Linked DNA regions of Rhodothermus marinus. The protein of the gene in region 2 interacts with the protein of the main gene of each other region in a pairwise test. Links are inferred from orthologs where the notes say so. Each region holds a gene or a part of one and is shown on either strand. Other genes may lie near its edges.

The links. The genes of interacting proteins can lie anywhere in the genome.
Region 1: the proteins of GYH26_RS14425 (region 2) and GYH26_RS01065 interact in binary tests that used the Escherichia coli proteins (3 or more experiments, as listed by UniProt). The link is inferred for Rhodothermus marinus from one-to-one orthologs.

The regions. Positions count from the first base shown.
Region 1 is NZ_AP019797.1:217,495-222,645, reverse strand. What follows is about bases 1,299-4,294. They hold GYH26_RS01065 (acyl-CoA thioesterase), read left to right. Parts: upstream 1,299-2,575; coding sequence 2,576-3,013; downstream 3,014-4,294. Other genes in these bases: GYH26_RS01055 (hypothetical protein), read left to right, coding at 3,981-4,294; nadC (carboxylating nicotinate-nucleotide diphosphorylase), read left to right, coding at 3,018-3,932; GYH26_RS01070 (acetyl-CoA carboxylase carboxyltransferase subunit alpha), read left to right, coding at 1,548-2,579; GYH26_RS01075 (glycosyltransferase), read left to right, coding at 1,299-1,539. In the rest of the region: more of GYH26_RS01075, read left to right, coding at 1-1,298; more of GYH26_RS01055, read left to right, coding at 4,295-5,151.
Region 2 is NZ_AP019797.1:3,292,715-3,297,533, forward strand. Bases 591-3,254 are described here. They hold GYH26_RS14425 (acyl carrier protein), read left to right. Parts: upstream 591-1,630; coding sequence 1,631-1,879; downstream 1,880-3,254. Other genes in these bases: metK (methionine adenosyltransferase), read right to left, coding at 591-1,364; fabF (beta-ketoacyl-ACP synthase II), read left to right, coding at 1,920-3,218; GYH26_RS14435 (DUF721 domain-containing protein), read right to left, coding at 3,222-3,254. Also shown: GYH26_RS14415 (T9SS type A sorting domain-containing protein), read right to left, coding at 1-108; more of metK, read right to left, coding at 198-590; more of GYH26_RS14435, read right to left, coding at 3,255-3,509; GYH26_RS14440 (TolC family protein), read left to right, coding at 3,599-4,819. UniProt on the Escherichia coli protein: Carrier of the growing fatty acid chain in fatty acid biosynthesis.

The sequences.
Region 1 (5,151 bases), 3.1 Mb from region 2 along the record:
GGCTCCTGCATGTTCGTCCGGCACGCCGCCCTCTACTTTTCTCGCACGGCCTACGAGCGCCTCTGCCGGGAAGGCCTCGGCCCCACCGCGCACCTGCTGCCCGACGGGCTGCAACCGGACGGCGGCGCGGGCCTGCTCGACGAAGACTTTTTCATGTATGGTGAAGACCTGGACTGGTGCTACCGCATTCAGCAGGCCGGCTGGAAGATCGTCTATACGCCCCGCACGCAGATCATCCACTACAAGGGCGAAAGCACCAAAAAAGGCGAACTGCGCTACGTGCGCCTGTTCTACGGAGCGATGCTGCGGTTCGTCGAAAAGCATTTCCGCGATCGGTACTCGCCGACCTTTCTGGCTCTGCTGCGGCTCGGCATTGCCCTGCGGGCCGGGCTTTCGGCACTGCACCGGGGCGCGCGCCGGCTGGCTCCGCCGGTGATCGACGGCCTGCTGACCGCCCTGATCGTCACGCTGGGCGGATGGCTGCGCTCGCTGGCGGCCGGACGCCCTCTGGCCGCGCTCTTTCTGCTCAGCGTGGTGCCGGCCTATGCGCTGAGCACGGTGGCCGGCATTGCACTGATGGGTGGCTACCGGCGCGGCCGCATATGGCAATTGCGTCCGGTCTTCTACGGCACGCTGATCGCCCTGCTCTTCATGGGTACGCTGTCGTTTCTGGTGCCCGACATCGCATTCTCCCGGATGGTAGTGCTGCTGAGCGCACCGTTCGCGCTGGCCGCGCTAATGGGCTGGCGACTGGCATGGCGTCGCCGCCATGCCGCCCGGCTGCAGCGGGCGCTGCTGGTGGGCCCCGCCGACGAAGCCCGACGCCTGCACCGGCTACTTGAGGCCGCTCCCTGGCCTTCTTTTCAGCTCATCGGATATGTATCGCCGGAGCCGGACGGTACGGATCGGGACACACCTCCACGACTGGGCGCGCTGCACCACCTGCGCGACCTGGTGCGACTGCGCCAGGTGGATGCCGTGATCTTCGCCACGGCGGGCCTGTCGCACACCACCGTGCTGCAGTTCATCCAGCAACTGCGCGACCTGCCCGTGCAATTCAAGATCCTGCCCGAAGGCCGCCCCCATGTGATCGGCAAAGCGCACATCGAAACGCTTGAGCCGCCCTCGCTCGTCGACGCCGAGGCCGCCCTGCCCACGCTGCGGAGCCTCCCCCTGGGCCGCGCGTTGGAGTGCGGGCTGGCACTGGTGGGGCTGGCTCTGCGGCCGTTGCTGAAGGGAATGGCCCGCCTGAGCGCCCGACCCGGCCTGCGGCAACTGGTCCGGCGCCTCGACGGCCTGCCCGATGTGCTGCGTGGGCGCCGCGCGCTCGTCGGCTGCCACCCGGACGAATGCGCGCTGCTGCCCGAAAGCTGGGGCATCCGGCCCGGCCTGTTTGCCGTCAGCGAAGCCCGCCCCACCCCGCCACGCACGCCGGAAGATATTCGCCAGCTTTATGCTTATTATATACAACAGCGAACCGCCTGGCTGGAGCTGCGCCTGCTCCTGCAGGCCCTCCGTCGGCTGCTGCAGACAACCTGACCAGACTTATGGCTCGAAAATCCTCGCAATACCTGCTTGATTTTGAAAAGCCTATCGCCGAGCTTGAGGAGAAGCTCGACGAGATGCGCGCCCTGATGGCCGAAAATCCCGAGGTGGACCTTTCTGCCGAAATATCGGCCCTTGAAGCCCGGGTGGCGGCCCTGCGGGAGTCGGTCTACCGCAACCTGACGCGCTGGCAACGGGTGCAGATCGCCCGCCATCCCGACCGCCCCTACACGCTCGATTACATCGGGGCGCTCTCGGAGGGCTTCGTCGAGCTGCACGGCGACCGCTGTGCCGGGGACGATCCGGCCATCGTGGGCGGCTTTGCCACATTTCAGGGCAGCCGCTTCGGCTACCGCGACCGCACCGTGCTGTTCGTGGGCCATCAGAAAGGGCGCGACACGAAAAGCCGGAAATACCGCCGCTTCGGGATGCCCAACCCCGAAGGCTATCGCAAGGCGCTCCGGCTGATGAAGCTGGCGGCCAAGTTCGGCAAGCCCGTCGTGACGATGCTCGACACGCCGGGCGCCTATCCGGGCATCGAAGCCGAAGAACACGGACAGGCCGAAGCGATTGCCCGCAACTTGTTCGAAATGGCGCGCCTGCCTGTGCCCATCGTGGTGGTGGTGATCGGCGAAGGGGCCTCGGGTGGTGCGCTGGGCATCGGCGTGGGCGACCGCATCCTGATGCTGGAAAACGCCTGGTACTCGGTCATCGCCCCCGAAAGCTGCTCCCAGATCCTCTGGCGTTCCTGGGATTACAAAGAAGAGGCAGCCCGTGCGCTGAAGCTCACCGCGGCCGACCTGCTCAAGCTGGGCGTCATCGACGAGATCATCCCCGAACCCATCGGCGGGGCCCATCGCGATCCCGAAGCGACCTTCCAGGCCGTCGGTGCCGCCATCGCCCGAGCGCTGCAGGAACTGGAAGGCCTCGAGCCGCGCGTGCTGATCGACGCCCGTATCGAAAAATTCGCCCGGATGGGCGTCTACCGCGAAGAGCCCGAAGCCACGCCCTCGACCGAAACCGGAGCCTCATGATTCGACACGTCTATCAGCACCGGGTGCGCTATCGGGAATGCGATCCGATGGGCATGGTCTACCACGCCCACTACGTGGACTATCTGGAAGCGGCCCGCACCGAAGCGCTGCGCGATCTGGGTCTGCCCTACCGCGAACTCGAGGCCTCCGGCATCATCATGCCCGTGGTGGACCTGAGCCTGCGCTTTCACCGACCGGCCTACTACGACGAGCTGCTGGACGTGATCACCATGATCCGTGAGCTGCCCCGCGCCCGGCTGCACCTCGACTACGAAGTGCGCCGCCACGAAACGCAGGAGCTGCTGGCGACCGGACACGTGACGCTCTGCTTTGTCGATCGCGCCCGCAACCGTCCCGTCCGGGCCCCGCAGGCGCTGCTGGACGTGCTGCAGAAAGCTCTGGAACCCTCGCTTTCGCCCGACGGTCAGCGCTGAGCCTATGGCTGCCGAGCCGACCACCTCGACCACCTGGCCGCCCTACGTGGACGAAGCCACGCTGGACCGTCTGATCCGGCAGTGGCTGGCCGAAGACATCGGTCCGGGCGACGTCACCACCGAGGCCACCGTGCCACCCGAGCGCAAGGCCCGCGGGCTTTTTCTGGCGAAAGCAAACGGCGTCGTGGCCGGACTCCAGGTGGCCACGCGCGTCTTTCAGCTCGTCGATCCCGACGTGCACGTCCGCTGGCACCAGGCCGACGGCTCGCGCGTGACGGCCGGTACCATTTTCGGCACGGTGGAAGGCCGCGCCCACAGCTTGCTCATGGCCGAGCGCCTGGCGCTGAATCTGCTGCAGCGCATGAGCGGCATCGCCACGGCCACCCGCCGCCTGGTGGAACGCGTACGGCCTTACGGCACCAAAGTGCTCGATACCCGCAAAACCGCTCCGGGACTCCGGCTGCTGGACAAATGGGCCGTGCGCCTGGGCGGCGGCACCAACCACCGCCTGGGCCTCTACGACATGATCCTGATCAAAGACAACCACATCGTGGCGGCCGGCGGCATCCGCGAAGCCATCGAAGCCGCCCGACGCTATCGGGAGCAGCACCGGCTCGACATTCCCATCGAGATCGAAGCGCAATCGCTGGAAGACGTCGATGCCATTCTCGCTACGGGCGGCGTCGACTGGATCCTGCTGGACAACTTCGCCCGGCGCCTACCCGACGGCACGCTCGACGTCGAGCCCCTCCGAGAGGCCGTCCGGCGCATCGGCAGCCGCTTCCACACGGAGGCTTCCGGTAACATCACGCTCGAAACGGCCGAGGCGATCGCCGCCACCGGCGTCGAAGCCATCTCCTGCGGCGCCCTGACCCACTCCGTACAGGCACTCGACCTGTCGCTGGAACTCAGTCTGTAGGCGACTTTATAAGGCGCGAACCCGTCCACGAATCGGGCCCATAGCGCCATGACCGAATTTGTCCGGCTGCTGTACCGCCAGCTTCAGGCGACATTGCCGCCCACCCGTGCCTATTCGATCCAGGAGCTTCGCCGGCTGGGCCTGCCCGACGCACTGGTGCACCACCTCCAGCATCAGGCGATCGCCCGGGCCGAAACCATGCTGCCGGTGCTCGACGACACCTGGTTCGAAACCGAGGCGCCGGACGTCCAGGAAGCCTTTCAGCAACTTCGCAACCGGCTTCGCTCACACGTGCGCATCCCCGCTTCGGTCTGGCCCGAATTGCTCGGCGAAAGCCTTCAGGCGCTGACCGGCTATCTGATCCAGCCCATCCGTACGCTCACGGCCCATATTTTTGACGAGGCCGATTCGGTCCCGGCCGCCGAAGCGCTGCGCCGCATGCACTGGTTTCAGCCTTATGCCTACTTCCGGGAGGCCGTCGCCCTCTACGTCGAGGAAAAGCAGGTAACCCGCCTGGAGCGCGACCGCTTCGAGAGCCTGCTCGTGCGCGTCGACCGCGAGCTGACGGCCGACTTCGACGCCGAAGCGTGGGTGCGCCTGCTGCGCCCGCTCTACGAACTGGCGACCCTGCTGCCGGAACGTCCCGTCGTGCTACCTGCCTCGCTGCTGATCGCCTTCTTCACGGAAAAACAGCGACCGGATCTGGTGCAGCGCCTTCAGGCCGAAGGCACCGCCTTGCTCACGGCCGAGGCGCTTGAGCGGCTACTTGCCGGCAAGGAGCCATCGGCTCCGGGTACCGCCCCTGTCGCCGAAGAAGAAGCGGAAGCTCTGCCACTCTGGCGCCGATTCCAGCTGCAGCAGGCCGGCGCAGGCGAGGCCCGATCCGCCAACGAAGCCGCCGCCCTGCCTCGCTGGATGCAGTTCTACCAGCAACCCCCGGCCGAGCAGATGCCGGCGCCGCCCACGGCGGAGCTGGAGCGCGAAGTGCTGGGCGAGACGGGGCTGCGCAACCGGGAGCTGTTCATCACGCACCTGTTCGATGGCGACCGTTCCGCTTACCTCCGCGTGCTGCGCCTGTTGCGCGACACGCCCACCTGGGCCGAGGCCTCGCAGCTCATCGCCCGCGAGGTCTTCCGCCGCTATCAGGTGAATATCTACAGCGAACCGGCCGTCGCCTTTACCGACGCCGTCGAACGCCGATACCGTAAAAATCAGGCGT
Region 2 (4,819 bases):
CGTGGCCGGAGCCTGCAACACCTCGCGCCGGGGTTGCGCCTGCAATCCGGAGACGCCCGCCTCCACCAGCAACGCGATCAGTACAATCGCCCGGAACCGGCCGTTCATCGAAAAGCCCGTGCACTTCGGTTCAGGCAAAAGGTAACAAAAAAAGGGCCGCCTCGCAGCGGCCCCTCGAAAAGCCTGTGCCGGCTTTGTCAGGCATAGCGTGAAACGGCCTGCTTGAGTTCTTCGACGCGGTCGAGCGCCTCCCACGGAAACTCCGGACGTCCGAAGTGGCCGTAGGCGGCCGTGGCCCGATAGCGCGGCTTGAGCAGATCCAGATCCCGGATGATCGCGGCCGGCCGCAGATCGAAGACCTCGCGCACGGCCTCCACCAGCACTGCATCGGGCACGACGCCCGTGCCGAACGTGTTCACGTCGATCGAGACCGGCTCGGCCAGACCGATCGCATAGGCAATCTGCACCTCCACCTCGTCGGCGAGTCCGGCGCCCACGATGTTTTTGGCCACGTAGCGGGCGGCGTAGGCACCCGAGCGGTCCACCTTGGACGGGTCCTTGCCGCTGAAGGCCCCACCGCCATGCGCCCCTTTGCCGCCGTAGGTGTCCACGATGATCTTGCGGCCGGTCAGCCCCGTGTCGCCGTGCGGCCCACCGATGACGAAGCGGCCGGTCGGGTTCACATGCAGGATAAGCCGGTCGTCCACCAGCTCGGGCGGGAGCACGCGCGGCAGCAGAATCTCCCGGATGTCTTCGCGAATGCGCTCCTGCGTGACGTCTTCGGCGTGCTGGGTCGAGACGACCACCGTGTGGATGCGCCGGGGTGTGCGTCGGTCGTCCTCGTACTCGACCGTCACCTGGCTTTTAGCATCCGGGCGCAGATACGGCATCAGGTGTGGCTCTTCCTTGCGGATGCGGGCCAGCTCACGCACGAGCCGATGCGCCAGCATGATCGGCAACGGCATCAGCTCGGGCGTCTCGCGGCAGGCGTAACCGAACATCATGCCCTGATCGCCCGCGCCCTGCTCGCCGGTGGGCGCCCCATCGACACCCTGACGGATGTCCGGGCTCTGCTCGTGGATGCTGGAGAGCACGCCGCAGCTGTCGGCATCGAAGCGAAGCCGCGGATCCGTGTAGCCGATTTCGCGGATGACGTCCCGGGCGATCTGCTGCACGTCGACGTGCGCGCGCGTGTAGACTTCCCCGGAAAGCACCACCAGTCCGGTGGTCACCAGCGTCTCCACGGCCACGCGGCTGTGCGGGTCCTGCGCCAGCATCGCGTCCAGAATGGCATCCGAGATCTGATCGGCGATCTTGTCCGGATGCCCTTCGGAGACCGACTCGGAAGTAAACAGGTAGGCCATCGAAGCTCCCTCAAAGGTTTAGCTGCAGCCAAATTCTTTTTAAAGCGAGCCGTTAACGCCCCGTTTGCTTACAGGGTTCAACGCTTTATGTGAAGAACGATTCCACGGAACCCCTTGATAAGGTTGCACGTTGGCGGGCTTCGTCTGCAGCACCACGTTGCCCCGCAAGCCGTGGTGTTGTATTTTGGGATGATTTACGAGCTACGGGCCTCGGCCCGCACACTCTCGACAGCAAAACCGCGGATCAACCAAGGAGGCGTAGCACTATGGCCACCAACGACATCGAAGCCAAGGTGAAAGCCATCATCGTGGAGAAGCTCGGCGTCGACGAGGCCGACATCACGCCGGAGGCTTCCTTCACGAACGACCTCGGGGCCGACTCGCTCGACACGGTCGAACTCATCATGGAATTTGAAAAAGAATTCGACATCACGATCCCCGACGAAGAGGCGGAGAAGATTGTGACGGTGGGCGACGCGATCAAGTACCTGAAGGAAAAGATCGGCCAGGCCTGATCGAGCCTCTGTTCCGAGCCCGGCGGCACCCGATTGCGCGATGCGCCGGGCTTTTCTGTACCTGTCCGAACCGGAAACGATCATGGCACAGCGACGACGCGTTGTGGTCACGGGCATGGGCGCCCTGACGCCCATCGGGCTGAACGTCCCGGACTTCTGGGAAGCGCTGCTGCAGGGCAAAAGCGGGGCGGCCCCCATCACCCGCTTCGATCCTACCCCGTTCGATACGCACTTCGCCTGCGAACTGAAGGGGTTCGATCCGCTGGACTACATGGACCGCAAAACGGCCCGGCGCCTGGACCCCTTCGCCCAGTACGCGCTGGTGGCCACCGACGAGGCGCTCCGGGATGCCGGACTGGATCCCGAAAAGCTCGCCGCTTCGGAAAAAGACCGGATCGGGGTGGTCTTCGGCAGCGGGATCGGCGGCATGCAGGTGTTTCAGGAGCAGACCGCCCAGTATCTGCAGCGGGGCGCGCGCTTCATCTCGCCGCTGTTCATTCCGATGCTCATTCCCGACATCTCGGCCGGTCACCTGGCCATCCGCTACGGCTTCCGCGGCCCCAACTACGCCGTCGTCTCCGCCTGCGCCACGGCCAACCACAACCTCGGCGACGCTTTTCTGCTCATTCAGCGGGGCATGGCCGACGTGGTGCTCTGCGGTGGCAGCGAGGCGCCCATCACCGAAATGGCACTGGGCGGCTTCAACGCGATGAAGGCGCTCTCCACCCGCAACGACGACCCGGCCCGGGCCAGCCGTCCCTTCGACGCCACCCGCGACGGGTTCGTCATGGGCGAAGGCGCCGGGGCGCTGGTGCTCGAAGAGCTGGAGCACGCGCGCCGACGCGGCGCCCGCATCTACGCCGAGGTGCTCGGCATCGGCATGTCGGCCGACGCCCACCACATCACCGCCCCGGATCCCGAAGGCGAAGGGGCGGTCCTGGCCATGCAGGCCCTGCTGCGCGACGCGAACCTCCGGCCCGAAGACGTTGACTACATCAATATGCACGGCACGTCCACCCCACTGGGCGACGTGGCCGAAACGAAGGCGATCAAGCGCGTCTTCGGCGAGCACGCCTACCGGATGAACGTGTCCTCAACGAAGAGCATGACGGGCCACCTGCTGGGCGCGGCCGGCGCCGTCGAGGCCATCGCCACGATCCTGGCCATCGTACACCAGACCGTACCGCCCACCATCAACTTCGAGCACCCCGATCCCGAATGCGACCTGAACTACACGTTCAACGCGCCGCAGCAGCGCCCCGTACGTGTGGCGATCAGCAACGCCTTCGGTTTCGGCGGGCACAACACGGCCGTGGCTTTCGGCCGCTACGAAGCATAGCCGTTACTTGAAGACGATTTCGTCGATCAGCGGCGCGCCCAGCGCTTCGTTCAGGCGGGCGCGCCACTGCTCCCGCTGCAGGTGCAGCGTATGGCGCCAGGCCGCCGAGGTCAGGCGCACGTAGAGTTTGCGATCGCGCACCCAGGCCGAATCCGTCACCCGATTGATCCGGGGGCCGGCCAGCGCCGCCCAGGTTTCGATGATGTGCACGGCGTCGATGCGCCCGCGCAGCCCCCATCGTTCGATGACTTCTTTTAAAATTTGTCCCAGCGGCTGTGGTCCGGATAGCATAGGCGGGTGCGGGGAAGAGTTTTTGCAATAAGGTAGCCGCCCGCATGGATTCTGTCCAGTCGAAAATGCAAAAAATCCGAGTTTGCCGTATGCGTCCCTTGCTGCTCTGCGCGTGGTTGCTGACCCTGGGCCCGGGACTGCTCGAAGCCCGGGCGCAGTCGGCCGACACGCTCCGTCTGACGCTGATTCAGACGCTGCAACGCGCGCTCGAAGTCAGCCCCGACCTGCAGGCCGTCGAAGCCCGACAGGATTTCGCCGAAGCCCGCTACGATCAGGCCCGCGCCAGCCGCTTCCTGACGCAGTTTCAGCTCCAGACCGCCCACGCTGTGGGGCCGGGCCTCAAGATCCCTGAAAACAACACCTTTTCCACCGAAGCCCTGTACCTGAATCCCGAGGTGCGCAACGACTGGCGCAACGTGCGGCCGTTCAACCAGCTCGAAATCCAGCTCATCCAGCCGCTGTGGACCTGGGGCGAACTCAGCGGCCAGATCCGGGCCGCCCGCTACGGCACCGAGGTCGAGGCCGCCGGCACGCGCCAGAAAGCGCTGGAAGTGGCTGCCCGCACCGGCGAGCTGTACTTCAGCCTTCAGCTCACCGAAGCGCTGCTCCGTCTGGCCCGCGAAACCGGCGAAATCCTGGACCGCGCCAAGGAAGAGGTGAACCGTCTGCTGCAGGAAGGCGACCCCACGGTGGACGACGCCGACCTGTTTCAGCTCCGCATCACCGAGCAGGAGTACCTGCAGCGTGTCGTCGAAGCCGAAGAGCGCCACCGGATCGCCCGCTCGGCGCTGGCCCGTCAGCTCCTGCTGCCCGATAGCGTGGTGATCGACCCGGCCGAAGGGCCGCTGGCGCCCCTTTCGTTCACGCTCCAGCCACTGGAAACCTACCTGGAACTGGCCGAAGCCAACCGCCCAGAGATCCAGCAGGCCCGGGCCGGACTGGCCGCCCGCGAAGCCCTCGTGGATGTGGCCCGCTCGGACTACTACCCGAAGCTGTTCCTGGGCATCTCCGGCCGCTGGACCTACACGGCCGGCCGCTACCGCCAGCCCAATCCGTACATCAGCGATCCCTACCTGGGCGAAAGCCTGCGGGCCGGGCTCGGCTTCCGGCTGAACCTGAACTTCGGCCAGACGCGCGCCCGCGTCGAGCAGGCCCGCGCCCAGCGCAACGAAGTGGCCTACCAGCTGGAAGCCGCCCGCCAGCTCGTGCGCTTCGAAGTCGAAGAAGCCTACCGCAACGTCCGGATCGCACAGGCGGCGCTGGAAGCCCGCGACCGGGCCCTGACCATCAGCAAGGAATGGCTGCGCACC